One region of the Saccharopolyspora sp. NPDC047091 genome, then DNA from elsewhere that is predicted to be linked to it. Evidence: riboswitches for the same ligand, from Rfam matches in the RefSeq annotation. Region 1 holds a riboswitch; each other region holds the start of a gene.
What was found. A riboswitch is a leader RNA that binds a small molecule or an ion and turns the genes downstream of it on or off. The one in region 1 is predicted to bind thiamine pyrophosphate.
Positions count from the first base shown of each region.

Region 2: another riboswitch for thiamine pyrophosphate. It lies ahead of thiD (bifunctional hydroxymethylpyrimidine kinase/phosphomethylpyrimidine kinase); the one in region 1 lies ahead of thiC (phosphomethylpyrimidine synthase ThiC).
Region 3: another riboswitch for thiamine pyrophosphate. It lies ahead of ABZ805_RS15305 (thiamine ABC transporter substrate-binding protein); the one in region 1 lies ahead of thiC (phosphomethylpyrimidine synthase ThiC).

Region 1 covers NZ_JBEYUS010000049.1:19,270-28,534, forward strand. The annotation lists gene thiD (bifunctional hydroxymethylpyrimidine kinase/phosphomethylpyrimidine kinase) at 1-372, opposite strand, end outside; gene thiC (phosphomethylpyrimidine synthase ThiC) at 522-2,114, opposite strand; TPP riboswitch at 2,159-2,284, opposite strand; gene ABZ805_RS20170 (Uma2 family endonuclease) at 2,433-3,005, shown strand; gene ABZ805_RS20175 (peptide deformylase) at 3,235-3,813, opposite strand; gene ABZ805_RS20180 (DUF3263 domain-containing protein) at 4,184-4,486, shown strand; gene ABZ805_RS20185 (LytR C-terminal domain-containing protein) at 4,486-5,139, shown strand; gene ABZ805_RS20190 (AAA family ATPase) at 5,186-7,417, opposite strand; gene pssA (CDP-diacylglycerol--serine O-phosphatidyltransferase) at 7,894-8,841, opposite strand; gene ABZ805_RS20200 (phosphatidylserine decarboxylase) at 8,838-9,265, opposite strand, start outside.
Region 2 covers NZ_JBEYUS010000015.1:20,797-30,061, reverse strand. The annotation lists gene ABZ805_RS09785 (AMP-binding protein) at 1-1,327, opposite strand, end outside; gene ABZ805_RS09780 (hypothetical protein) at 1,399-1,614, opposite strand; gene ABZ805_RS09775 (hypothetical protein) at 1,783-2,172, shown strand; gene ABZ805_RS09770 (hypothetical protein) at 2,221-2,952, opposite strand; gene ABZ805_RS09765 (hypothetical protein) at 3,028-3,309, opposite strand; gene ABZ805_RS09760 (lipoyl domain-containing protein) at 3,631-3,861, shown strand; TPP riboswitch at 3,894-3,989, shown strand; gene thiD (bifunctional hydroxymethylpyrimidine kinase/phosphomethylpyrimidine kinase) at 3,983-4,870, shown strand; gene ABZ805_RS09750 (TenA family protein) at 4,890-5,609, shown strand; gene ABZ805_RS09745 (hypothetical protein) at 5,896-6,072, shown strand; gene ABZ805_RS09740 (polysaccharide pyruvyl transferase family protein) at 6,098-7,231, opposite strand; gene ABZ805_RS09735 (hypothetical protein) at 7,452-7,856, opposite strand; gene ABZ805_RS09730 (hypothetical protein) at 7,871-8,827, opposite strand; gene ABZ805_RS09725 (ABC transporter substrate-binding protein) at 8,941-9,265, opposite strand, start outside.
Region 3 covers NZ_JBEYUS010000030.1:8,844-18,108, reverse strand. The annotation lists gene ABZ805_RS15310 (iron ABC transporter permease) at 1-885, opposite strand, end outside; gene ABZ805_RS15305 (thiamine ABC transporter substrate-binding protein) at 882-1,928, opposite strand; TPP riboswitch at 1,975-2,085, opposite strand; gene ABZ805_RS15300 (4a-hydroxytetrahydrobiopterin dehydratase) at 2,155-2,448, shown strand; gene ABZ805_RS15295 (FAD-dependent oxidoreductase) at 2,518-3,483, opposite strand; gene ABZ805_RS15290 (DUF6157 family protein) at 3,925-4,356, shown strand; gene ABZ805_RS15285 (DUF2255 family protein) at 4,435-4,821, opposite strand; gene ABZ805_RS15280 (alpha/beta hydrolase) at 4,985-5,905, opposite strand; gene ABZ805_RS15275 (helix-turn-helix transcriptional regulator) at 6,095-6,982, shown strand; gene ABZ805_RS15270 (acetyltransferase) at 7,013-7,471, opposite strand; gene ABZ805_RS15265 (NADPH-dependent oxidoreductase) at 7,875-8,711, shown strand; gene ABZ805_RS15260 (TetR/AcrR family transcriptional regulator C-terminal domain-containing protein) at 8,745-9,265, shown strand, end outside.

The DNA of each region.
Region 1 (9,265 bases):
GTCCACGACGAACGGGGTGCGGCGGCCGCGGCCGATGCCGTGCTCGTCGCAGGCGGCGAGCACGGCCTCGATGGTGGCGGCCGAGGACAGCACCCCGGTCTTCGCCGCGTCCACTCCGATGTCGGTGGCGACGGCGCCGATCTGCGCGGCGACCGTCTCCGGCGGGATCTCCACGAGACCGGTGACGCCGACGGTGTTCTGCACGGTCACCGCGGTCACGGCCGTCATGCCGTGCACCCCGCAGGAGAAGAACGCCCGCAGGTCGGCGTGCATCCCCGCGCTGCCGCCGGAGTCCGATCCGGCGATGGTCAGCGCCGTCGGCGGAGCCGTGTCGTGCGCGGGTCGTTGCAGGTGGGCGGGCGTCTCGTGCATCCGGCCCATGCTACGACCCTCTCCCGGCGTCGATCCGGCCCGTGCGGAACCTGCCGATGCGAAACACCGGAGCACCGCCCACCGCGTCCGGAAGCGGGTGAACGGACCGTTCGTCCGACCGGATGGGACGAACGGTCCGTTCACTCCGATCAGCTCACGATGGGGAGGTAGACCTCGCCGCCGGAGCCGGTGAACTCCTCGGACTTCTCCCGCATGCCCTCCTCGATCGCCTCGACGCTGGTGAGGCCGTGTTTCTCGGCGTAGTCGCGCACGTCCTGGGTGATCTTCATGGAGCAGAACTTCGGCCCGCACATCGAGCAGAAGTGCGCGGTCTTCGCGGGTTCCGCGGGCAGCGTCTGGTCGTGGTACGCCTTCGCGGTGTCCGGGTCGAGCGCCAGGTTGAACTGGTCGGTCCAGCGGAACTCGAAGCGCGCCTTGGACAGCGCGTCGTCCCACTCCTGCGCCCGCGGGTGCCCCTTGGCGAGGTCACCGGCGTGCGCGGCGATCTTGTAGGTGATCACGCCGGTCTTCACGTCGTCCCGGTCCGGCAGCCCGAGGTGCTCCTTGGGCGTGACGTAGCAGAGCATCGCGGTCCCGGCCTGCGCGATCATCGCCGCGCCGATGCCGGAGGTGATGTGGTCGTAGGCGGGCGCGATGTCGGTGGTGAGCGGGCCGAGCGTGTAGAACGGCGCCTCGTCGCACAGCTCCTCCTCGAGCCGCACGTTCTCCGCGATCTTGTGCATCGGCACGTGCCCGGGGCCTTCGATCATCACCTGCACGTCGTGCGCCCGGGCGATCCCGGTGAGCTCGCCGAGGGTTTCGAGCTCGGCGAACTGGGCGCGGTCGTTGGCGTCGGCGATGGAGCCGGGCCGCAGGCCGTCGCCGAGGGAGAAGGTGACGTCGTACTCGCGGAGGATCTCGCACAGCTCGGAGAAGTGTTCGTACAGGAAGCTCTCCCGGTGGTGCGCCAGGCACCAGGCGGCCATGATCGAACCGCCGCGGGAGACGATGCCGGTGACGCGCTGCGCGGTCAGCGGCACGTACCGCAGCAGCACCCCGGCGTGCACGGTCATGTAATCCACGCCCTGCTCGCACTGCTCGACCACGGTGTCCCGGTAGATCTCCCAGGTGAGCTTCGCCGGGTCGCCGTTCACCTTCTCCAGCGCCTGGTAGATCGGCACCGTGCCGACCGGCACCGGCGAGTTGCGCAGGATGCGCTCGCGCGTCTCGTGGATCCGCTTGCCGGTGGACAGGTCCATGATCGTGTCGGCGCCCCAGCGGGTGGCCCACACCATCTTCTCCACCTCTTCGGGGACCGAGGAGGTCACCGCCGAGTTCCCGATGTTCGCATTCACCTTCACCAGGAACTTCTTCCCGATGATCATCGGTTCGCTCTCGGGATGGCGGTGGTTGGCGGGTAGCACCGCGCGGCCGCGGGCGATCTCGTCGCGGACGAACTCGGCGGGCAGGTCCTCGCGGGCGGCGACGAACTCCATCTCGCGGGTGATCGCCCCGGCCTTGGCGGCGGCGAGCTGGGTGGGGTGCTCGCGGTGCCAGCCGTCGCGGGTGCGGGGCAGGCCCACGTGCACGTCGACGGTGGCGGCGTCGTCGGTGTAGGGCCCGGAGGTGTCGTAGACGTCGAGGTGCTCGCCGTTGCTGAGCTCGATGCGGCGGGCGGGCACCCGCAGGTCGCCGACCTCGCGGTGCACCTTGCGGGAACCGCTGATCGGTCCGGTGGTCACACCCGGGAAATCGGAGTCCACAGAGGACGGTTCAGGACGCACGTCGGCCACGGCCGTTCACTCCCTACGCCGGCATTATCCGGTCAGGTTCAGGCGGTCGGCGGCCCCGGATCGGATGATCCAGCCGCCCTCTCAGCCCGCTTCCGGTGCGAGCTCCCGCGATCAGTTGTCGGCGCCGAGGCTAGCCCCGCGATGCCGTCCTGCCAAGTCCCGGCTCGCCGGGGGCGGCGGCGGCCACGCACGTGACCAGGGTGGATGACGGCCCGATTCAGCCGAAGATACCATCGGTGATCAAGTGGTCACAGGAGGTGATCGGCCGTGAAGGCCCGTCCGAACGTGGAATCCCGCTGCTGCCACGAGCTCCGCGCGCTCCGGAGCCGCACCGCCCTCCCGCCGGGCTGGCGGTCGGAGGCGATCGACGGGCGGATGGTGCTCTCCCCGCCGCCGGAGCCGGGGCACGAGCTGATCGCCGACTCGGTGGTGCGGTGCCTGTACGCGGTGCTGCCGTCGCGGCTGGTCGTCCTGCGCGACCCGGTCGTACTGGTCCAGGACGGGCCGTGCGTGCTCGTGCCGGACCTCGCCGTCGTCCCGCGCGACCGAGCCGGCGGCGACCCGGCGGAAACGGGTGCGCACGCGCTGCTCGCGGCGGAGATCGCGGTGCGCGGCGGCACCGGCTCGGGCCGGGGTGCCAAGCTCCGCGCGTACGCCGCGGCGGACGTCCCGCTCCACCTGCGCATCGACCGCTACGCGCCGAACGGGCCCACCACCACCCTGTTCTCCGAGCCGGCGGGCGAGGCCTACCGCGAATCGCACGCGGTCCCGTTCGGCAAGCCGCTCGACCTGCCGTCCCCGTTCGACGTCACCTTGGAAACCGAGGCCTTCCCCCGCTGAACGGCCCCGCCCGTCCGCGGAACCCGCCCGGTGAAGCGCGTCTTTCGCCTGTCAGCGGCGAAGCCGCTGAGCCGCCGACCACGCACGCCACCGGCACCGCCGCGGGTTCTCAGCTGCTTCCTCGCGAGGACAGCGTTTTCGCCTGTGGCGGAGCCACCGGTGAAAACGATCCCGCAGCGAGGAAGCAGCTGAGGTTCCGCCAACCGCCCCGCCCGCAACGGGAGAAGGCTCAATCCTCCTCAGCGAACGGATCGCCTTCGATCGCCGGGTCCCAGGAGAAACCGGGAACTCCCCATCCGTTGCGCTTGACGGCCTTCTTCGCGGCCCGCGCGTTCCGCCCGACGAGCCGGGTCAGGTAGAGGTGCCCGTCCAGGTGGTCGGTCTCGTGCTGCAGGCAGCGGGCGAAGAAGCCGGTGCCCTCGACCTCGACCGGCGCGCCGTCCACGTCGAAGCCGGTGACCTTCGCCCAGCTCGCCCGGCCGGTGGGGAACGCTTCGCCGGGGACGGACAGGCAGCCCTCCCAGTCGTCTTCGGGGTCGGGCATGGTCTGCGGGAGCTCGCTGGTCTCCAGCACCGGGTTGACCACCACGCCGCGGTGCCGCACCCCGTCGTCGTCGGGGCAGTCGTAGACGAAGACCCGCAGGTCCACGCCGATCTGGGTGGCCGCCAGCCCGGCGCCGTTCGCGGCGGTGTTCGTCTCGAACATGTCCTCGACGAGGGTGCGCAGCGCGTCGTCGAACCGCTCGACGGGGCGCGTGGGGTGGTGCAGCACCGGGTCGCCCACGATGCGGATCGGGTGAACAGCCATGCGGCGGAGGGTATCGGTAGCGGTCTCCGGGGCGCCTCGGGAGTGGTGGCGCGGAGGTGCGCGCCGCCCATCGGAGTGATCTTCGCCGGGCTGCCGGTGGATCTCCGCCGGGGGCGTGTTGGCCGCGCACGGCGGGCGGGCTCGCGTGATGTAATGGGCTTGGAATCACACCCGTGTGATTCCGGCGAACGCGGGGGCCCCGGATCGCGACGCGAGGAGCCAGATGGACGCCGCCCAGATGCTGACCGTGCACGAGATCGCCCGGCAGTGCGAGGAACTGGCGCGTACCGACGGGCGCGGAGCGGCGGGTGAACCCGCGTCCGGCAGGCACCTGCGGGCGGTCGACCCGCCCACCGAACCGCTGCCGCGCATCCCCCCGGATGAGTCCACTTCGGACGATCAGGAGCCCGCGGCGGAGCGGGGTCTCGGCGACCGCGAGCTGAGCATCCTGGCGTTCGAGCGGCAGTGGTGGAAGAGCGAGGGTGGCAAGGAGCGGGCCATCCGCGAGTTGTTCGACATGTCCGGCACCCGGTACTACCAGGTGCTGAACGATCTGCTGGACGACCCGGCGGCGGTCCGGGCCGATCCGATGCTGATCAAACGTTTGCGCAAGGTGCGGGCGAGTCGGCAGCGCGCCCGGCAGGCCCGCCGACTGGGAATCGAGTGGCACTGATGACTTCCGGGGAACCCCCGACCAGCCCGTCCGCCGCGAAGATCGGCGGTATCGCCCTCATCGGCGTGGGCGCGCTATCGGCCGTGCTCGGCCTGACGACGCTGGTCTCCGGCGGGTCCGACGACGCGGCCGCGCCGCCGGTGGACCAGCAGCAGACCTCGGCTCCGCTGCCGCCGCTGCCGCCCGGCCCGACGAGCTCCGCGCAGCCGCCGACCTCGTCGGTCGCCGAACCGCCGCCCGCCGCGGACGAACCGCCCGCGCAGACGCCCGACCCGGAACCGCAGGTGCCGCCGGCGAACCAGCCGCGCCCGGACTCGCCCGGCTCGGACTCGACCGGTTCGGACCACCAGCGGCAGCGGATCGTGGTGCGGGTCTACAACAACAGCACCATCAAGGGCTTGGCGCACCGGGCCGCCGACGAGTTCCGCAGCGCCGGGTACGAGGTGCCGGAGGTCGGCAACTACTCGCAGGGCGTCATCCCCACCACCACGGTGTACTACCGGCCGGGCACGCCGGAGGAGGCGCAGGCGAAGGAGATCGCCGTCGCGTTCCAGGCCCGCGCCGAACCGCGCTTCGAGGGCCTCGCCCCGGCGAGCCCCGGTGTCATAGCGATCATCACGAACGACTACCAGGGCATGCCGAAGGGCAGCTAGCGCCCGGTGCGCGGCCCCGCCGAGCGGGTGGGCCGCGCACCGCGGATCAGCCGCGCCGGTCGGCGTAGGACTCCAGGGACGCGAGCTGCGCCGGGTCCAGCGAGGGGCGCACGGCACCGCGCGCCGCCGCCAGGTGCGCGGCCGTCACCTCCGCGGCGCTGAGCGACTCGCGCATCGCGGTCAACGCCGCCTCCCGGACCAGCGCGGCGCAGTCCGCCGCCGAGTACCCGTCCAGCTCCGCCGCCACCGCCGCCAAGTCCACATCGGACGCCAGCGGCGTGTTCCGCGCCGCGGCGCGCAGGATCTCCGCCCGCGCATCCCCGTCCGGCGGCGGCACGTACACCAGCCGCTCCAGCCTGCCGGGCCGCAGCAGCGCCGGATCGATCAGCTCCGGCCGGTTGGTGGCGCCGAGCACCACGACCTCCCGCATCGGCTCGACCCCGTCGAGCTCGGTGAGCAGCGCCGCGACCACCCGGTCGCCCACCCCGGAGTCGCCGGACTGGCCGCGGCGCGGGGCCAGCGCGTCCACCTCGTCGAGGAAGACCAGCGCGGGGGCCGCGTTCCGGGCGCGCAGGAACAGCTCCCGCACGGCCCGCTCGGATTCGCCGACGAACTTGTCCATCAGCTCGGCGCCCTTGACCGAGAGCACGTTGAGCCGGCCGCTGCCCGCGAGCGCCCGCACCAGGAACGTCTTGCCGCAGCCCGGCGGGCCGTACAGCAGCACTCCGCGCGGCGGTTCCACGCCGAGCCGGGTGAACGAGTCCGGGTAGCGCAGCGGCCACAGCACCGATTCGGTGAGCGACTGCTTCACCTCGACCATGTCGCCCACGTCGTCCAGGGTGAGCCCGCCGGTGCGCAGATCGTCCGATGTGGACATCGACAGCGGCCGGACGGACGACAGGGCGTCGACGAGGTCCTGCTGGGCGAGCGCCGGTTCGCCGTCCGCCCCGCCGCGGTGGCGCAGCGCGGCTCGCACCGCAGACTCGCGGCACAGCGCCACCAGGTCGGCGACGACGAAGCCGGGGGTCCGCTCGGCGAGCTCGCCGAGCTCCACGTCCGCGGCCAGCGGGGTGCCGCGCAGCAGCACCCGCAGCAGCTGCACCCGGGTCGCCGCGTCCGGCAGCCCGACGGTCACCTCCCGGTCCACCCGGCCGGTCTCCCGCAGCCGCGGGTCCAGGGATTGCGGCTGCGCGCTGGTCACCACGACGGCGAGCCGCTCGGTGCGCATCGCGGTGTCCAGCGCGTCGAGCGCGACGGTCGCCAGCGGCGGCGGCTCGGCGGCGGGCAGCAGGCTGTCGGCGTCGGTGAGCAGCACCACGCAGTTCCGGCCGCCCGCGGCGATTCCCGCCGCGCGGTCCAGCGACCGCTGCAGGCGCTGCGCGGCGGAGCGGGATTCGAGCGCGGCGACGCTGGGCGCGGTGACCTCCACGAGCTCCGCGCCGACCGCGGCCGCCACCGAGCGCGCCAGGGTGCTCTTGCCCGCCCCGGGAGGTCCGCTGACCAGCACGCCCAGCCGGTCGCCGCCGCCGAGCCTGCGCAGCAGCTCCGGTTCCTCGAAGTGCAGCCGCAACCACTCGGTGAGCCGGGTGGCGGTGTCCTGCGCGCCCGCGAGATCGCTGACCGGCAGCGCCGGTTCGACCGGTTCGACCCGTTCGGCGGGTTCGGGCGCTTCGGCCGCGGTGGTGGGGAGGGCGGCGACGTCGAGCGGGGCGCCCGCGGGGGCGCTCGGCGCGGAACCGCGCCAGGAGACCACTGTGGACGGTTGCACGGTGACGGCGCCGTCCGGATCGGTGGCCGCGATCGTGATCAGCTCGGTGGTCCAGGTCCGGCCGATCGACGCGGCCAGCCTGCTGCGCACCTGCCCCGCGTTGGCCGCCGTCGACGGCGCCAGGTCCTGCGGCAGCAGCGAGACGGTGTCGCCCGCCCGGAAGACCTTCCCGGTCAGCGCCAGCCGGATCGCCTCCGGCGGCGCGGTCGCGGTGGCCAACCGGGAACCGGCGACCGTGACGCTGCGCGCGGGCGCCGTGCGCACCGGGGCGACGCCGACCTCGGCGCCCTCGGCCAGCCCCAGGTTGGTCAGCACCACGTCGTCCACCAGCACCACGCCCGCCGGGCCGCCCCGGTCCGCGGCGGCGGCCAGCGCCACCGACACCCGGGCGCCGGTGAGGGCCACCGCGTCCCACGGGCGCAGGCCGAGCGCATCCAGCACTTCCGGGTGCAGCCGCACCACCCCGCGCCGGGTGTCGGCGGCGGAAGCGGACAACCGGACGGTCAACATCAACGAAGCCACGCACCGACAGTAAGGCCTCGCCCCGGAACTGTTCGTTCGTGCTGCTTCTGCCGCGTGGTGCTCGGGTGGCGGAACCTCAGCGGTTTCCTCGCTGCGGGATCGTTTTCGCAGGTGGCTCCGCCGCAGGCGACAACGCTGTCCTCGCGAGGAGGCCGCTGAGAACCCGCTGCGGTGCGAGTTGCCCAGGTGGTCGTCGGCTCAGCGGCTTCGCCGCTGACAGGAAACCGGCCCGCCGGGCAGGTTCGGAGACAGGCGCTGAGCGGGGCCGGTGGCGGAACCCCGGCGGCGTGTTCGCCGCGGGATCGCCGGCACCGGTGGTTCCGCCACGTGCGACGGCGCCGCCCTCCCGAGGACGGCGCCGCGGACCCGCGGCGGTGCCGGTCGATCCGGTGGGCGCCGCTCGGCGACTCGGCCGCCGACGGGATTCCGCTACCTGCCCCGGCTCGCAGCGGCCGGGGGAGCGCTCAGCGGGGGTGCTGGTTGCCGCGGTTGCGGCGCAGGCCCAGGCGGCGCCAGCTCAGACGAGGACCTTCCGGGCCGCCCGCGCGGCTGCGGCGCATCCGCTGGCGGGCGCCGGCGAGAGCGCGGCGCGGGTGCGGCGGGCGCAGGCCCAGCCGCCGCTGGGTGCGCCTGCGGATGGCGCGCCGCTCGCGGGGGGCCGCCGCCCACGCCTCCGGGTGCGCCGCGAGCCAGCGGTGCCGGTACACGGCGTACGGGATGTGCGCCAGGTACACCACGAGCGCCACCGCGAGCGAGATCAGCGGGAACACGATGACCGCGGCGGCCAGCACGGCCACCAGCACCAGCAGCGGCGCGACGAGCCGCGCGGGCACCTTCGCGGTCTTCAGCGACAGCGTCGGCACCCGGCTCACCGCCAGCGCGGCCACGGCGACCATCCACACCATCACCACCGGCTGCTGCGCCCACCAACCCGGATAGCCGAAGTGCGCGGTGAGCACCAGCGGCAGCAGCGCCAGCAGCCCGGCCGCGGGGGCCGGGACACCGACGAAGAACTCCTTGCTGAACGCGGGCTGCTCGGTGTCGTCGAGCAGCGTGTTGAACCGCGCCAGCCGCAGGATCATGCACACCGCGAAGATCAGCGCCGCGATCCAGCCCGCCCGGTTGTCCTGCAGCTGCCACGCGTAGAGCGTCAGCGCCGGGGCCACGCCGAACGACATCGCGTCGGACAGCGAGTCCAGCTCGGCGCCCATCCGCGTGGTGGCGTCCAGCAACCGGGCGATGCGGCCGTCCAGCCCGTCGAGCACCGCCGCCACCGCGACGGCCGCGATGGCGCCGACCAGCTGCCCGTTCAGCGCGAACTGCACGGCGGAGAGCCCGGCGCACATCGCCAGCACCGTGATCGCGTTGGGCAGCAGGCGGATTCCGGGCGGGGCGATGCGGGCGCCGCTCATGCCCGCTCGCCACCCGCCTGCTCGTGGTCCGGCAGTTCGGCGAGGACGGTTTCGCCGCCGACGGTGCGCTGCCCGGGTTCGACGAGGACCCGGCTGCCCGCGGGGACGTACAGGTCCACCCGGGAGCCGAAGCGGATCAGGCCGTAGGTGCTGCCCGCGGTGGCGCGTTCCCCGCTCTGCACGGAGCAGACGATGCGGCGGGCGACGAGCCCGGCGATCTGCACCACGGCGAGTTCCTGGCCGGCGTCGGTGCGCAGCAGCAGCGAGTTGCGCTCGTTGTCCTCGCTGGCCTTGTCCAGGTCGGCGGAGAGGAACTTCCCGGGCCGGTAGGCGGCGCGCACGATCTCGCCGTCGACGGGCAGCCGCTGCACGTGCACGTCGAAGACGGTCAGGAAGGCGCTGATCCGCGTCATGGGCCGGTCGC
Region 2 (9,265 bases), on a different contig from region 1:
CCTCGTCGATGCGGCCCAGGTCGCCGGTGGCGAGCATGCCGTCGCGGACCTCCTTGCCACCGCCGCCGGTGTAGCCCTCGAAGAGCATGTCGTTGCGGACGAAGATCCGCCCGGTCTCGCCGTCGCGCACCTGCGCGCCCTGCTCGTCGAGGATCCGCACGCTGGTACCGCGCGGCGGGCGCCCCGCGGTGCCGGGGGAGTCGGCGAGCTCGCGCGGCGTGGCGATGCTCACCCACGACGCCTCGGTGGAGCCGTAGAAGTTGTAGAGGACCTCGCCGAACACGCGCTGGAAGCGGGTGGCGAGGTCGGCAGGCAGCGCCGAACCGCTGGCGGCCACGATCCGCAGCGACGACGTGTCGTAGGGCTCGATCGCCTCCCGCGGCAGGTCCAGGATGCGCTGCAGCATCACCGGCACCACGAACAGCGCCGTCGCGCGGTGCCGCTGCACGGCCGCGAGCGCCTGCTGCGGCTCGAACTTGCGGCGCAGCACCAGGGTGGCGCCGATGGCCGAACCGAGCTGGAACGCGGCCAGGCCCCAGGTGTGGAAGATCGGCGCCGCCAGCATGATCCGCTCCCCGGCGCGCAGCGGCATCCGGGACATGATCGTCGCCGCGGGGCCGACCCCGGGCGGCGCGGGCCTGCGGGCGCCCTTCGGGGCGCCGGTGGTGCCGGAGGTGAGCACGATGATCCGCGCGTGCCGGGGGCGGCGCGGCAGCGTACCGGTGGCGGAGCTGCCGATGAGGTGCTCCAGGGTGGCCTTGCGGGTGGTGCCCTCGGTCCAGGCGAGCACCACGTCGAGCTCCAGGTCGGGCAGCGCCTCGACGAACTCGACGTCGGCGATGAGCAGGTCGGCGCGCTGCTCCTCGAGCACGGTGCGCATCTGGTGCGGGCGCAGCCCGGTGTTGAGCAGCACCACGTCGGCGCCGATCTTGCCGCAGGCCACGATGGTCTCGACGAGCCCGTGGTGGTTGCGGCACAGCACCGCGACCCGGCTGGTGTCCCGGATGCCGCGGGCGCGCAGCCCGCGGGCGAGGCGGGTGGTGCGCTGCTCCAGTTCGAGGAAGCTCAGCGCGCCGCGCTCGTCGATCACGGCGGGCCGGTCGGGGTGCCGGATCGCGGCGACGGCGTAGCCCAGCGCGGGGGTGACGCCCCAGCGCCGCCAGGCGAAGACGATGCGCAGCAGCTTGTCCGGGCGCATCGGGCGGACGACGCCCTGCCGGGTCAGCAACCACAGCGTCTGCAGCGGTGGGGCGAGGCGATCCGCCCCGGCCCGGACGGCCGCCTTCGCCGCCTCGCCTCGTGTCCGTATCGCCGGCCGTCGCAACATCGCCACGCGTCTCCTCCGATTTAGCTACTCATCGGTAGATAATGCCTCGGGGGACGACGCGGGGGAAGGGCTCACCGGTCCGGAACGGGGTGTTCCGGTGCCGCCGCCGACACCACGGCCTCCCGGATCGCGGCCCGCAGGCGGCCCGCCTCCAATGGTGCCAGCACCGCGGTCTCCCCGGGCGGTGCGACGACCACGACGTTGCCCTGGTTCACGTACACCGCCATGTTCCGCCGCCGGCCAGCCACATCGCGGCAGCTCACCTGCCACTGCTCGTTGTCGGTCACGCGACCTCCCCTCCCTCGCGGGACGTTCGTCCGGTACGTCCTCCGGTAGTAAGACGACTCAGGATCACCGACGTGACGGGTGTTCGCCTGATTAATCTTGGAATTTCCACCGGGAGGTTGCCCGCGGGGTTCCGCCGCCGGTCGGAGCGGCCCTGGGAGACTGCGATCATGGCTGGTTACGACAGGTTGCTGTGGCGCACCCTGCACCGCGTGCTGCTGGTGCTCGCGGTCGGCGTGCTGGGTCTGCTGCTCGGTCTCGGGCACGGCCCGAGCCGGGCCGACTCGCTGTTCGGCGTCCTCGTCGTGGCGCTCGTGGCGCTGCCGGTGTGGATCACGTACCAGCGGATGACGCCGGTCGCCCGCGGCAACCTGCGCGCGCTGCCGCGGCACCGGCCGCTGATGGCCGCGATGATCGGGCTGCTGGGCCTGGTGGCGCTGCTCGTGCTCTGCTGGACGCTGTTCAACGCGCTGAACCCCGGCACCCTCGCCCCGCTCACGCTGGCGCTGGTGGGCGTGGTGCTCGCGGCGCTGGTCGCGCTGCTGAACCGCGTGCTGTGAACGGGTTCCCCGCGGCCCCGGTCGAGCGGGGCCGCGCGGGGGAACCGGTCAGACCGGGCGGACCGTCAGCGCGCCCGGCTCGGCGGTGAACGTCAGCGCACCCTCGAAGTCGGCGATCGGCAGCTCGTCCCGCACCAGCCGGTGCGGCGCGTCCGCGGTCTCCACCTGAACTTCGGTGGCGGCGAAGGTCTGCTCGGCGAAGTCCGGGCCCGCGAGCCGGACCTCGAGCCGCTGCTCGTGCAGCGTGATCGCCGCGGAACCACCCGGCACCGAGACCGGCTCGCCGTCGGCGGTGACGATCAGGCTGCCCTGGCCCTCGGTCTCCGGGCGCACCGCGACGTGCGAGAGGGCGACGTCGCGCCGGTCCTCGGACGCGGTGACGCCGATGACGTCCCGCGACTCCGGCCCGCCCGTCTCGTCGCCGCGCACGGCCAGCAGCGGGGCGCGCAGCTTCGCGGCCAGCCGGTACGGCTGCCAGGAACCGGCGCCGATCAGGTTCACCACCGAGGTGATCTCGCTGTCGGCGAGCAGCCGCTCGCTGCCCACGGCCGGGGTGATCTCGATGGCCGCGACCCCGCGCTCCTCCAGCAGATCGCGCAGCGCCTTGGCGCGCAGCCTGCTGTTGCGGTCGAACCCGCGGGTGATGGCGACGGCTCCGGACGTCCCGCCCTGCGCTGCGGCGTCGGCGAGACCGGCCAGCGGAGCCCAGACCTCCGCCGGATCCGGCCGGGTGGAGCGGCGGGAGCGGGCGGACTGAGGGGCGTCGGCAGTGGTGTCCATTGCGTCAACTTTAATCCGCCACGCAGGGTCGCCTCACTAGGCGATCAGCTGTCGGCGGTGTGACTTCCCTCGCGCCTACGCGTCCCAGGTGGTGACGACGAGATCGCCGTCACGTTCCAGCTGTTCGTCCACGGCCCGCTCGCACTCCGCGCAACGCTCCGTGATGCGGCGGCTCGACGGTTCCTTGGTGGCCGGCCAGGTCTCGTGCGGGAGCTTGATCGTCGTGTCGCAGAGGGTCTGCACCGGATCCCCGGCGGGTCTGGCGCCCGGGCGCACCGTGATCGCGTGCCGGAGGCGCTTGCCCGCTCCGACGATCCACCACACGTGCTCTTGATCGGGGAACATGTGCCGTCCCACCCCCATACCTGTCAGGACGACCCGCGGGCGCAGTTCGTCCGGCTTCGGTCCACTGGCCGGATCTCGAACTCTAGACGGAACGACCAGCTGCCACGTTGCATTCGCGTAGCGGCGGCTGGCGCCGGCTGCGCTGCTCCGATCGTGTGAGAGCGACTGTTCGGCCCAGCGGTCTGACCCCGCCGCTGACGTGCTGCTGCGCCGCTCGACCCAGCGAACCGAGCCCGAGATCTGCTTGTGGTGAGAAGGATCACCGATCATGCTGATCGCCGATCTCCGCGCTCGTCGTCCGCGGACGAGTCGAGCGGAAGAGGAGGCGCGGCCGTGACGGACCTGCACTTCCCACGTCCGCCCGAGGATCCGCAGGAACCCGGTTCGCTCACCCGCTGGCTGGTCCGGGACGGCGCCCGGGTCCGCAGCGGCGCCCCGGTCGCCGAAGTGCTGACCGGTGGAACGCCGCGCACGGTGCGCGCCCCGGCGAGCGGGACGCTGTGGCGGCAGGGCAGGGCGGGGGAGCGGTTCACCGCGGGCGCGATCATCGGCCTCGTCGAGTGAACCGCCGGGTTGACGCCCGTTGCTAGGTTGGGGCCAGTGACGCGGGGTGCCCGGGCGACCGGGCTGAGAGCAGACCCGTCGAACCTGACCTAGTTCGTGCTAGCGGAGGGACGTCACCGACGTGACCACTCGTGCTGCCCAGACCGGCCGTCCTGCCCAGACCGGCCCTGCTGACCAGACCACTCGTGCCGCCCGGTCCGGCTCCGGGCGGATCCCGAACGTGCTGACCATCGCGGGCACCGACCCCAGCGGTGGGGCCGGGATCCAGGCCGATCTGAAGGCCTTCTCCGCGAACGGCGCCTACGGCATGTCCGTGGTGACCGCGCTGGTCGCGCAGACCACCACCGGTGTCGCGGAGGTCCGCGAGGTGCCGCCGGAGTTCGTCACCGCCCAGCTGGCGACGCTGCTCGACGACGTGCGGGTGGACGCGGTGAAGATCGGGATGCTGGCGAACGCCGAGGTGATCCGCGCGGTGGTCGCCGTGCTGGACCGCTACGCCCCGCCGCACGTGGTGCTGGATCCGGTGATGGTCGCCAAGAGCGGGCACCGGCTGCTCGCCGACGACGCGGTGGCGGTGCTGCGGGACGAGCTGCTGCCGCGGGTCGACCTGATCACCCCGAACCTGCCGGAGGCGGCGGACCTGCTGGGCGAACCGGAGATCACCGGCTCGGCCGGGATGGCCGCGCAGGCCGAGCGGCTCGCGGACCTGGGCGCCAAGCAGGTGCTGCTCAAGGGCGGGCACCTGCGCGCGGAACCGGCGAGCGCCGACTTGTTCCGCGGCGACGGGGAGGTGCGTTGGCTGCGCAGCGAGCGGATCGACACCACGAACGACCACGGCACCGGCTGCACGCTGTCGGCGGCCATCGCGGCGCTGCGCCCCCGCAGGCCGGACTGGGCGAGCGCGGTGCGCGACGGCAAGGAGTACCTGACCGAGGCGTTGCGGGCCGCGGAGCGCCTCGACGTGGGGCGCGGGCACGGGCCCGTGCACCACTTCCACCGCTGGTGGTGAGATCGGAGGAGCGGAGATCATGAGCAGGTTGCCCGATCCGCCCGCGGGCGGTTTCTGCGCTAAGGCCTGGGAACGCACCGCCGAGCTGCAACGGGCCGTGGTGGCGCACCCGTTCAACGCGGCGCTCGCCGACGGCACCCTCGACCGGGAGCGGTTCGCGTTCTACATCGTGCAGGACGCCCGCTACCTGATCGCGTTCGCGCAGGCGCTGTCCGCGGCCGCGACCCGGTCCGATGATCCGGCGGACGCGGCGTTCCTGGCGGGGGCCGCGCGGGGTGCGCTGGTGGAGGAACGCCGGTTGCACGCGGGCTACGTCGAGGAGTTCGGGCTGTCCGCGGACGATCTGGCGGGCGCGGGCGTGGTCACCTCGCCGTCGTGCACCGCCTACACCTCGTTCCTGCGGGCGAGCGCGCTGGTGGACCCGTACCCGGTGCTGCTGGCGGCGGTGCTGCCGTGTTTCTGGGTGTACCAGCACGTGGGCAGCGAGATCCTCGCCGCCGTCGGCGACGCGTCGGCGCACCCGTACCGCCGGTGGATCGAGACCTACGCCGACGAGGAGTTCGCCGAGGCGGTGCTGGCGGCCCGCGAGCTCACCGACCGGGCGGCGGCCGCCGCCGACGAACCGGTGCGGGAGCGGATGCTGGCCGCGTTCACCCGGGCGAGCGAGTACGAGTGGATGTTCTGGGACGGCGCCTGGCGGCTCGAGCAGTGGCCGACGGCGCGGTGGATCCCGCGGTGAAAGTCGTTGCGGCGGCACGGTTTTCGCACGTCGGCGGGCCGCCCGATCCGATCACCCTCCGCAACGGCCGCCCGCGCGCGACGGGGGCGGTGCCGCGGGTGGTCAGCGGTGGTGGGGGCGCTCGCGAGCAGCGTGATCAGGAGCACTTTCGGACCGTGTTAACGAACACCCTCAGCCACGACGATGAGGCAAACGACACGTTCGTTCGGCGTGTTCGGTCGTGGGGGGTCCGCCTCCCACCGCGCGGGGTTCGGTGGCCTTGAGTACGGGGACTTCAATTCTGATCATGCTGGCGGGGATGCTGGTGCCGGTGCTGGCCGCAGCCCCCTTCTACATCGCCGACCGCCGGGCGGACGCCGAGTCCGCCCAGGCGGAGACGGAGCCTGAGACATCGTCCGCGGACATCCACGTGCTGCGGCCCCGCGCCGAGGGCACCTGCGAGACCGGGCAGGCGGCGGCCTGATCGCGTCGCCGCCCGGCTCGGCGGTTCAGTCCCCGTAGATGGACCAGGCGAGCTTCGACTTGGCCTCCTGCAGCGCGTCCAGCGTCGACCGCTCGTAGCCGCCCTCCTGCGGCTGCGGCGGCACCTGGAGGCCTTCGCTGAGGCCCCAGCCGGAGCCGCGCTGGATCAGCGAGCGGTGCTTGTTCGTGTAGTACCCGGAGTTGATCGACACGGCGACGCCGTGCGCCCCGGCCGCCGCGGCCATCAGGTGCATGTGGAACCGGGTCGACAGCCAGCGCTGGCCGGCGGCCGCGGGCAGCCCGTGGTCCATGATCTCGGAGAACGGGTAGAAGCGGGCGCCGGGCAGGTCGTGCTCGACGAGGGCGAACACCTCGCGGTCCACCCGCGGGATGCCTTCGATGACGCCGACCTGCTCGGGCCGCACGTCCCAGGCGCGCAGCGTGTCGAGCAGGAACCCGGCCAGCGCGGGCACCGTGACGTCCAGCAGGTCCGACTGCAGGCAGATCATCACGTCGCGCAGGTCGTCGGTGCGGTACAGCTCGGGGGCGATGCCGAAGAACATGTCGTCGCCGGTGGCGGTGAGCTGGCCCGCGGAGTCGAGCAGTTCGGCGGACGGTTCGTCGCGCACGTCGATCAGCTCGAACTGCGAGGCGAGGTTGCGCACCAGCGGGCGCGCCTCCTCCGGTGTCGGCCACAGGCCCTGCCCGGTCATCACGGCGCGCCCGCCGGAGCGGCGCACCGCGGCGACCGCGCCCGCCAGCAGCCCGTAGTGCCGCGGCCAGATGGAGTTGATGAACCCGCCGCCGATGATGTGCACCAGGTCGGCGCGCGCGGCGAGCTCGATGCCCGCCAGCCAGTGCGGCGCCAGCCCCGGGTTGATCATGGCGTGCTGCACGAACGACGCCACCTCCCACGGTTCGTCGGAGGGCGCCGACCAGCACAGCCGCCACAGCGTGTCGGTGAACCGGACGTGCGGGTGCAGGTGGCCGAGCAGTACTTCGCTGGGGCCGGGGTTGGGGCAGTCGAGCCACACCTCGCTGTCCGGGGCGACCTGGGCGAGGTACTTCAGCCAGGTCGCGGCGATCAGCTCGTCGCCGTAGTTCGGATTCCCGGTCGTGGCGACCAGGTACAGCGTGGGGGGCGTTGCGGGACTCGACACTGGGTTCTCCACCGTTCGGGTTCGCGGCTGGGCGCGGTAGGCGCCGAACCTAACAACACGGTGCGGTGGGTCCCGCTCGGAGGCATCCGCGGCGGCCGCGCGGGGGCGCGTTCGGCGGCGGCGCGCTGCTCCGGTCGGCCGCAACCCGGTGCGCGCGCAACAGGAACGGCGGCAACGACTCGGTGATATCACCGAGTCGTTGCCGCCGTGGGGCGTGCGGTCAGTTCTGCTCGTGGAGCTGGTCGCGGAGCCGGTCGATGCGGTCGCGGGTGCGGCGGAACTTCGCCTCGTAGTGCTCGTGGAACAGCGCCGTCGGCAGCGTCGAGACGGTGACGCCGAGCTCGTTGCCGGTGGCGGGCTCGTCGGGGACGGGTTCCGTGGCGCGGTCCGCGGCCGTCTCCTGGCGGGGGATGGGGTGCGGTTCGGCGTCGGCCTCGCCGGTGGCGGGCCGCGCGGTGGCCGTGGTCCCGGCGGCGGCCGCCGGGGCGGTGGCCCGCGGGGCGCGCAGCGCGTGCTTGCCGGTGGGCGGCCCGTCCGCGTGCGTGCGGGCCCGGCGCAGCAGCGGCCAGAAGAGCAGGGCGGCGACCACCGCGCCGCCGGCGAAGGACAAGACGACTAGCTCCACGTACTCGCTCCGAATCAGTTCCGCTGGACGGCTTCGGTCGGTTCGGCTTCGGCGGTCTCGGCGGGTTCCGCGGGTGCGGCACCACCGTTGAAGGGGGACTCGAGCGGGATCAGGTAGCTCTGGGTGTCCCCGCGCGGCTCCGGCAGCCACACGTGGTGCGCCGGTTCGCCGACGAGTTCGGCGTCGATGACGTTGTCGATCTCCTGCGCGGCGATCTCGTTGCTGGAGGCGCCGACGAGCCTGCCGACGTTCTCCAGGGAGGACATGACCGCGGTGCGCAGTTCCTCCATCCGGGCCTGCTTGGTGTGCAGGTCCTGCAGGACGTCGAGCCGCAGCTGCTCGGTCTCGGCGTCGCGCCTGCCGCACTCCCAGCGGGTGCGGGCGAGCAGTGCGTCGGCTTCCTCCTGCGCGGTCGTGACGACCGACTTGTACTCGTCCCGGATGGCGTGGCGCATGGCGCGCTCGCGCTCCCGGATGTCGGCGAGGCTCTGCTCGTGCTCCCGGCGGATCTCGCGTTGCCGGACGTCGAGCTCGTCGACGAGGCGGGCGCATTCGGCCCGCATCGCCTCCGCGGCCGCACCGGCCTCGTCGAGCAGTTGCTGCGCCTCGTATTCCGCGCTGCCTCGGATGGTCTCCGCCTGCCGCTGCGCCTGCTCGCGCAGCGTCTGCACTTCTTCCTCGGCCAGCGACAGCATGTTCTGCACGCGTTGCGACGCGTGCGGAAGCCCGGTGTCGGAGGCTTCGATGCGTTTGAGGCGGAGTTCGGCTTCGGCGAGGTCGCGCCGCGCGTCGTCGCAGAGGCGGCGGAGGTCGGTGTTCAGCGCCACCGCCTCGTTGCGATCGATGCTGACCATCCGCAGCTGGTCCTCGAGCAGCTCGATGTGCTCGGTGACCTGGCGGCGGTGGAAACCTCGTACCTGGATGTCGAATCCGGGACGGAGCGGGACGACGGCTTGTGCGGAGTCCTCCACGTTGGACACTCCTCTCCACAGGCGAGGGTCGACTCGCCGAGGAGAGTAGGTCTGATCCGGACCCCGCGCGCGGTGGAGCGGCGCGATCACCACCTGATCGAGTAGTGGCGTGCTCAGTGGATCTCCGGGGGACTGACCTGCGATTCGCCGATGGCCGATGCGGACACGCCCCACTTGCCGAGGATGCGGGCGTAGGACCCGTCGCGGATCAGCTCGTTCACCGCCGCCTGCAACGCCGGGGCCAGCGGCGAGCCCTTCGGCAGCGCGAAGCCGACGTCGAGACTGCGGAACTCGTTGGTCAACCGCAGCGCCGGTTGTTGCGTCGCCGCGTAGCGCAAGCCGTTGACGGTGCTCATGATCGCGTCGACCTTGCCCTGGGCGAGCGCGGAGTACAGGGCGCTGCTCTCCGAGAACACCTCCACCCGGTAGGCGGGGCGG
Region 3 (9,265 bases), on a different contig from region 1:
GGACACCGACCGCACCAGCAGCGTGGCGATCGGCGCGAGCAGCGCGCACAGCACGGCACCGGCTAGCCCGACGATCCACCACTCCGCGCCCTGCGGCGGCCGGGCGGTGGTCGCGGGCGCGCGCAGCCGCAGCGCGGTCTCCCGGCGGCGGCGCGCGAGGGTGGCCACGAGCAGCGCGGCGACGACGGCGACCAGCTGGAGCAGGGAGAGCGCCGCGGCGCCGGGCAGGTCCAGCAGTTGCACGGTGCGCAGGTAGATCTCGGTCTCCAAGGTGCGCAGCCGTCCCCCGCCGAGCACCAGCACCACTCCGAAGCTGGTGGCGCTGAACAGGAACACGACGGCCGCCGCCGACCCGATCGCGGGCAGCAGCGCGGGCAGCGTCACCGAGCTGAAGGTGCGCAGTCGTCCGGCGCCGAGCGAGCGCGCGGCGTCCTCCATCCGCCGGTCCACGTGGCTCCACAGCCCGCTGACGGTGCGCGCGACAACGGCGACGTTGAAGAACGCGTTGGCCAGCACGATCGGCAGCACTCCCCCGTCGGCGCCGAACAGCGCCCGGAACGCCATGCCCACGACGATCGTCGGCAGCACGAACGGCACGGTCACCGCGACCCGCAGCAGTCCCTTGCCGGGCACGACGAGCCGGGCGAGCACGTACGCGAGCGGCAGTCCGCAGAGCAGCGCGACGGCGGTGGACGCGGCGGCCTGGCCGAGGGTGAAGCCGACGAGGCGCCAGGTGGACGGCTCGGCCAGCACCGCTCCGACGTCGCCGCGCACGCCGAGCCCGATGATCGCCGCGACCGGCCAGGCGAAGAACACCCCGAGGAAGCCGAGGACGAGCACCGCGGCCAGCGCCACCGGCACCCGGCGCCGGAGTTCGCCGGTCATCCCCGGACCAGCGTCCGCCACTGCTCGACCCACCGGTCCCGGTTGTTCTCCACTTCGTCGGCGGGCAGTTCCCTGGGCCGCGGCGGCAGCGGTGCACTCGCCGTCCACCCCTTCGGCAGCGCGACCCCGTCGAGCGCGGGGTACACGTACATCTGGTCGGCGACCTGGCCTTGGAATTCGGGCGAGAGCAGGAAGTCCACGACTTCTCGCGCCGCCTGCGGGTCCGCGGCGCCGGTGAGCACGCCCGCGTATTCGACCTGCCGGTAGCAGGTGTCGAGCAGCGCCTTGGTGCGCGGCGCTCCGCTGTCGTCGACCTCGGCGGCGGGCGAGGACGCGTAGGACAGCACGATGGGCCGCGGTCCCTGCCCGGTGGATCCGGAGAAGTCCTGGTTGTAGGCCTCTTCCCAGCCGGAGGAGAGCCGCACGCCGTTGGCGTCGAGGGCACGCCAGTAGTCCTGCCAGCCGGGTTCGCCGAAGGCGTCGATGGTGCCGAGCAGGAACGCCAGCCCCGGGGAGGACGTCGTCGGGTCCGGCATCGAGGTGAGGTTCCGGTACCGCGGGTCGGTGAGGTCCTGCAGCGTCGCCGGTTCCGGCAGCCGGTGCGCGGCGAACCAGGCGGGGTCGATGTTGATGCACACGTCGGCGACGTCGATGGCGGTGAGCCGGTCCTGCCCACCCTGGGCGTAGCGCTGGGGTCCGCGGTCGGCCGCGGCGGGCCGGTAGGGGGCGAACACGTCGGAGCGCAGCGCGCGGGAGGCGAAGGTGGAGTCGACGCCGTAGGCGACGTCGCCGAGCGGGGCGGCCTGGGACAGCGCCAGCTTGTTGGTCAGCTCTCCGGCGTCGCCGCTGTTGCGGACTTCCAGGTGGATGCCGCTGCGCTTCTCGAAGTCGGCGAGCAGCGCGGGGTCGGCGACGAACGAGTCGTGCGCGACGAGGGTGACGGTGCGCGCCGCGGTGTCCTCGCCGGAGCTCCCGATGAGCGAACATCCGGTGGTGAGCGCGGCTGCGGCGAGTGCCGCGGCCCAGCGCAGTAAGGGGTTCAACGGTCCTCCCGAGTAGCACACCGGTCTCGGCCACGCGTGCGAACTCGAGCTGATCGCGACACCTCCCTGCGCCGGCATGATCCGGTTCAGGTGCGGACGGTCGAGGGGATTCGCCCCTCCTCTCAGCCCAGCGCGCTGGACTCCCGTGGCGACGGCAGTCTACGTGCCACCACCGGGCCGGGGGTCGACGGTCGCGTTCCGGCCGTCCGACGACCACCATGTGGGCATGACCGAACTGCTGAACGACACCCAGGTCGCCGAGTCGCTGTCCCGCCTGCCGGAGTGGGCCCAGGACGGCACCACGATCGTGCGGAGCGTGGAGTTCGCGAGCTTCCCGCAGGCCATCCAGGCCGTGAACCGGGTCGCGGAGATCGCGGAGAGCGAGAACCACCACCCGGATCTGGACATCCGGTGGCGCACCGTCGTGTTCGCCCTCTCGACGCATTCGGCGGGTGGTCTGACCGCGAAGGACTTCACGCTGGCCGAGGAGATCGACGGGGTGGTCGACGCACTGGCCTGAGCCGCGCCGACCTGGGCCGCGGGCTGCCGTTGCGCGGGGAGCCGGCTCCGCTGCTGCCGCCCCGCCCGGTCAGCGCGTCGGGTGGAGGACGAGTTCGGCGGCTTCGGCGGCGCAGCCCCAGGACAGCGAGACGCCGCAGCCGGAGTGCCCGTAGTCGTGCACGACGGTGGCGCCGCCGAACCGCTCCACTTCGAGGCGGACGGCGTCGCGGCCGGGGCGGAGTCCGACGGTGGCGCCGAGCACTTCGGCCCCGGCGAGCAGCGGTTCGACGTCCGCGCAGCGGCGCAGCACGGCGGCGCCGTCCTCGCGGTCGGGCGTGCGGGACCAGTCCTGCTCGCGCGCGACGCCGCCGAGCACGACGTGGTCGCCGTGCGGCACGTACGAGGTGAACTCGGGGCCTGCGCCGACTTCCACGAAGTACTCGGTGATGCCGGGGTTGCGCACGATGACGTGCTGTCCGCGCACCGGGCGCACCCCGGGGTCGCCGACGAGTTCGTGCGCGCCGACGCCGGTGCAGTTGACGATGCGGTCGGCTTCGCCCGCGGCGTCGGCCAGCGAGGACACCGGGCTGATCAGCAGTTCGCCGCCCGCGGCGAGGAGCCTGCCGGTGAGGTGGTCGAGGTAGCGCGGCATGTCGATCAACGGGAGCGTCGCCCGGTAACCGCTGCGGAATCCGGTGGGCAGCTCGTCGGCGGTGCAGGGGCGCAGGTCGGGCAGCAGCAGCGCTTCGGGCGGCAGCTGGTCGCCGAGGTCGACGCGCGCGGCCATCCGCCCGGTGGCGAGGTGCACCCCGCTGTCCGGGTCGGCCGCGAGCTCGACCAGCCGGTGGTAGGTGTCGGCGACCCACTTGCGCACCCGAGCGGCGGGTTGCAGCAGTGCCGGACCCCAGATCGCGCCGGCGACGGCGGAGGTGGTGTCGGCGGGTGGTTCGTCGGTGCGGACGCGCACCGGCACGCCGGATTCGGCGAGGACCACGGCGGTGCTGAGCCCGATCACCCCGGATCCGATGACCAGAACGGTCCCGTTGGCGGCCATTTCGGCACGCTAGCAGCGTTCCCCGTCGCGCACGGCCTGCTCGGGGCGGGGTTCGCGGGCGCTCGGCGCGGCCCTAGTCCTCGACGATGGTGATCGTTCCGGTGCCGCCGCAGTTGCTGCACCCCTTGCCGTTGCAGTCTCCGCAGATCAGGGTGATGTGCTGCATGCGCACAACGTAAATCGCCTGGTCACGGCGTGCGACTCCGTTGCTCCGGGGTGCGTCGCCGACGGTTCGCGGCGGGCCGCGCTGCGCTACCGGCCCCGCCCGCCTTTCACCCGGACGTGCCCGAGCGGAGGGGGCGGCGGGTCGGAGAATCGCGTTCGCCCGGTGTTCGTCATCGATCGGGGGTCAGCCGATCGCGGTCCGAGGCGAGGAGGACCGGATTCGAGGAGCGGCCGCTTCCCCATCCGACGTCGGTCCCCCGGCGTACCGTTCCGGCCATGGAACGGGTCGATCGCACGAACACGTTCATCGAGGTGGCCGAGGACTGCCCGGTCACCACCGCGACGGTGCCCCCGCTGAACGCCGAGGCGCCGTCGGTCGCCGCGCGCACCTACCGGCTGATCACCGAGCACCCGTACGAGTTCACGTCCGGCGACGTCATCTTCACCGTCTTCGCGGACCGGGCCGCCATCCCGGACGAGGAGCGGGCGGACGCCCGCCGGGAGTTCTTCGCGCGGAGCAGGGCCTGCCTGCGTTCCTCGCCGCTGGGCAAGCGCTACGGCTGGGGCATCCACGCCGACGCCCGCGGCCGCCTGGCCCTGTACGCCGTGGACGGCCCGGAGTACGCGGAGTTCACCTCCGGCCGGCGCACCGGAGAGTCGGGCGAACCGATCACCCGCACCAAGGCGCTGCGCAGCACCCGGGCCTGACCTCCCCGACCCGACCGGCCCGCGCCCTCGGCGAGCGGGCAGGGGGCGCATCCCGGGAGACCGCCCCTGCCCGTGAGCTCAGTCCACGGGGACGACCTCGAGGGTGTTCCGGCGCACGGGCTCGGTCGACATCGTCACCGAATACGGGCTGTCGGAGTACTCGTCGAGGAACGCGGCGTCCACCGCCCGGTTGGTCTCCTCGTCATCAGCGGGAACAGCGGCGAAACGCACGCTCCTCCGCACTCCTCCGGCGGAGATGCGTCCCCGCCCGGTCTCCAGCGCGGGCCCGTACCACTTGCCCCGGGTGCCGTTGAAGGAGCGGATGAAGATCCGACCGCCCACGGGCACCGACCAGATGTCCACGGTCTTCGGGGTGGTGCCGTCGGGCAGGGTCGCTCCGACGGTGGAACAGATCTCCGCGTTGATACAGCCCGGTTCGTCTCCAGTCGGCCCACGTCTCCGCACTCGTGTTCGGCGGCCCTGCGGCCGCGATGTCCGGTTCCGCGTGCCGACTTCCGTGATCGATGCGCCGGGGTGCACGCGTCGGCTCGTGCCCGCACCGGGTCCGGTGGCGGCTCCGCGCGGTGCGCGACACGCGCACCCCGGCGCCGCGCCCCGAGTCGATGCGTCAGATCGTGCCGAAGAAGAACGGAACCAGCTGGGCGACCGCTTCGGCGACCTCCTTCTCGCCGTCGTAGAGCGACATGTGGTTCGCCCCCGCCACGACGTGGAGCGACTTGTCCGCGCTCGCCGCCCGCTCGTGCAAGTCGTCGCTCATCCACTTCGAACCGGCATCGCTGCCCGCGATGAGCAGCAGCGGCTGGGTGAGGAAGACCTCGGCCTCGTGGAAGGCGTCGTAGGTGACGATCTGGCTGAGGCTGCGCGCCGTCATCCAGCCCGGCGCGGCGGGGTGTTCGCAGCGGGGCGTGTGGTAGTACTCCCACGCCTCTTCCAGCTCGGGGTTCGGCGCGTCCTCCCTGTTCATCGGCGCGAGCGGGAACCGGTTGTCCTCGCCCCGCCCGGTGGCGTCGGTGGTCCGCGCTCGGGCGGCCTGGTCCAGCGCCGGTGCCGCATCGGCGGCGGCGACCGAGCCGTCCCAGCCGTTGCGGAACATCTGGCCGACGTTGACCATGCTCACGGTGCCCACGGCCTTGATGCGCGGGTCGTTGATCGCCGCGTTCGCGGTGTACCCGGCTCCGGCACAGACGCCCATCGCGCCGATCCGCTCCTCGTCCACGTACGGCAGGGTGGTCAGGTGGTCGACCACGGCGCTGACGTCTTCGGTGCGGACGTGCGGGTTCTCCAACTGCCGGGGGCTGCCGGTGCTCGCGCCTTGGAACGATGCGTCGTAGGCGACGGTCACGAACCCGTTCTCAGCGAGCTCTCTCGCATAGGTGCCCGCGGTCTGCTCCTTCACACCACCGCCCGGGTGGGAGACGACGATCGCCGGGTACTCCTCGGCCTCGTCGAACTCGGGTGGGAAGTTGATGACCGCGGCCAACGTGGTGCCGTAGCCGTTGCGGGTCTCGATCTCGATGTTCTCGCTCACGATCCTCCTCCGGTGAAACGCCGTGCAGCGCGTCCGGCCGGCTCCCGGCGGACCCGGCTGCACCGGACGCCCTCCACTGTGGGAGCCGTTCGGCGGGTGCGGCAGGTTCGGCCGGAACCCCCTCGACCAGGGCTTCCGGGGTTCCACCAGAGCCTGGATCGGGGCGGCGGGCGCACCTAGCCTCGGGGCATGGCGTCGAAGGACGAGAACGTGCGGGACTTCCTGGCCACCCGACGCGCGAAGATCACACCGGACGTGGCGGGACTGCCCTCGCTCCCCGGCATCCGGCGCGTGCCCGGCCTGCGCCGCGAGGAGGTCGCGATGCTCTCCGGGGTGTCGGTCGACTACTACACCCGGATCGAGAAGGGCGACCTGACCGGCGTGTCCGACGACGTCCTGGATTCCATCGCCCGAGCCCTGCGGTTCACCTCCGACGAGACCGGGTACCTCTACGACCTCGCGCGGACCGCGCGGCGCCCCGCACTCGCCCGCAAGCGGACCAAACCGGCCCGGACGGTTCCGCAACGGGTGCGGCTGCTCATGGACGCCATGCCCCAGACCCCGGTGCTCGCCCACAACAGGTGCCTGGACGTCGTGGCGGCGAACGCCCTCGGCCGAGCCCTGTTCTCCGTCGTCTACGACAGCCCGACGAGGAGCTCCGCGGCCACCCCGCCGAACATGGCGGCGTTCGTCTTCCTCGACCCGGCGGCCGAAGACTTCTACACCGACCTGGACGACGCCGCGAGCGCCTGCGTGCGGATGCTGCGCGTCCAAGCCGGGGCCACGCCGCACGACAAGCAGCTGACCGGGCTCATCGGGGAGCTCTCCACCCGCAGCGAGGACTTCCGCACCCGCTGGGCGGGACACGACGTCGGGCGGCTCCGCGACGGCAGCAAGGCGATCGACCACCGCGAAGTGGGCCACCTCGACCTGGGATTCGAGCAGCTCACGATCGACTCGGCACCGTCGATCGTCCTGTCCGCCTACATCGCGGAGCCTGCTTCGGCGACGGCCGAACGGCTCCAGCTGCTCGCCGCGTGGACCACCGCACCGCCCACCCCGTCCCGGCTGCCCTGACCCGCGCGAGCCGGACCGGGCCGCCACCGGTCAGGGCGCCGCTCGGCCGTCGCGGGACATCCGCAGCAGCGGGTACGGCCGACCTTCGTCGTCGAGCTCGCTGCGCCCGGTGATCGCGAACCTGTGCCGGAGGTAGAACCCGACGGCCTGCGCGTTCTGCTCGTTGACGTCCACGGACATCACCCCGAGCTCGGCCACCGCGTGCGCGAGGAGGGCGCGGCCGACTCCTCGCCCGCGGTGCGCCGCGTCGACGAACAGCATCTCCAGGCTGCCGCCGGACGTGCCCGCGAACCCGACCGGCACGTGCCCGAGCTCGGCGACGCTGATCCGAACCTGCGGGAAGTGTTCCGCGGGCAGGAGTTCCTCGATCTCGGCGCGGTGCCGCGGATCGAGGAACGCGTGGGTGGCGTCGACGGCGCTGCGCCAGATCCGCACGAGGTCCGAGTACTCCTCGGGCCCCGTCGAGTCGCGGATCGTCGGCTCAGCCACGACGACCTGCGCGGTGCAGCGGAGTTCGCCCGGATTCCGATGCGGAGAACCAGGTGCTCAGGCCGCGGAGCACGTGCCGAACCTGCCCGGTGATCCAGCGTGCTCGGTGCGGTGCCAGGACGACCCACACGTCAGCGATGTCCTCCCCAGCCGTGCGCATCCGATGCGGTCTCGTCGTTCGGTTCGCAGCGGAGCGAGCGAGTCGATCCGGCCCCGCGACGTCCGTGGACCTTAGCCGTGCAGCGAGCGTGTTGTCGCCAACGCGTACCCGGCCCGTGCGCCGGACGAGCACGCGCCCGTCGTGTGCGCGAGGTCCTGCCTCCCGGGCCGCGGAGCCGGGAATGCCACGGGTGCGCAGCGAGTTGACGTAACCGAATCCGATTCGGAAAGAAGGACCGTGAGCATGCCGAAGCACGATGCACTCCTGCGCGCCCGCTACGGGGAGCAGCCCACTCCCGCCACGATCTTGTGGAATCAGCAGGTCGAAGCCCTCCTCGCCCACCGCTCGGTGCGGGCCTTCACCGATGAGCCGGTCCCGGAGGGGGCGCTCGAGACGATCGTCGCCGCCGCCCAGTCGGCGTCCACCTCCTCGAACCTGCACCAGTGGAGCGTCGTCGCGATCTCAGAGCCCGAGACCAAGCGCGAGCTGGCGAGGCTCACCCGCAGCGCCCGCACGGACGGCGGCGGCTACGACTTCGTCGCCGACGCCCCGACCGTGCTCCTCTGGGTCGCCGACATGTCGCGCAACCGCGAGATCAGCTCCGCCAGCGGCGGCGACCCCGTCGTCACCGACTACCTGGACGCCTTCCTCATGGCCTCCGTCGACGCGGCCCTGGCCGCCCAGAACGGGATGGTCGCCGCGGAGTCCCTGGGGCTGGGCGGGGTCTACCTCGGCTCGCTGCGCAACCACGCCGAGGAGCTCGCCGAACTCGTCGGCCTTCCGCCGTACGCCTACGTCGTCTTCGGCACGGCCATCGGCATTCCGGACGAGACCCGTCCCAGCGCCGTGCGTCCGCGACCCGCGCAGAGCGTCGTCCTCCACCACGAGAAGTACGAGCACACCGCCCACGAGGAATGGGTGCGCGACTACGAGGCCGCCACCACGGTGTTCAGGGAGGAGAACGGCCTGCGGGACAAGACCTGGGCCGAGGCCGTCGTGATCGGTACCGGTTTCGACTACATGGACGGACGCGAGAACCTGCGCCCGACGCTCCAGCGGCGCGGCTTCGGCCTACGCTGACGCGCGAGCCGATCGACGAAGGAACGAACGAGGATGGCCAGACCGAAGGTGCCGCTGCTGTCGGCAGAGATCATCGCCGACGGCGCGCTCGCGCTCGTCGACACCACCGGGGACATCCAGATGGTCCAGCTGGCGAAGAGCCTCGGCGTCGCCCCGTCCTCGCTCTACGGCCATGTCGGCGGGCGGGGCGACGTCATCGACCTCGCCCGCCGGCGGATGCTCGAACAGATGGGGACCCCCGATGCGCACGACTGGCGCGAAGCCGTCAGCACGCTGCTGCGCGGACTCGCGGGTCTCTACATCAAGCACCGCCGAATCCTCCCGCTGATCTTCGACACCAAGTTCGCCGATGAGCGCTCCATCGCCGCTTACGAGCCGGTTTTCGCCGCCCTCATACGCGGAGGCTTCCCCTTCGACCAGCTGCTCCCGATCATCGGGATGATCGAGTTCCAGGCCTTCGGACTCGCTCAGAGACTGCCCGCGCCGACGATGTCGGACGCCATCCGCGACGCGCTTCCCGCCTATGCGGTCTCCGTCGACAACTGGCGCGACGA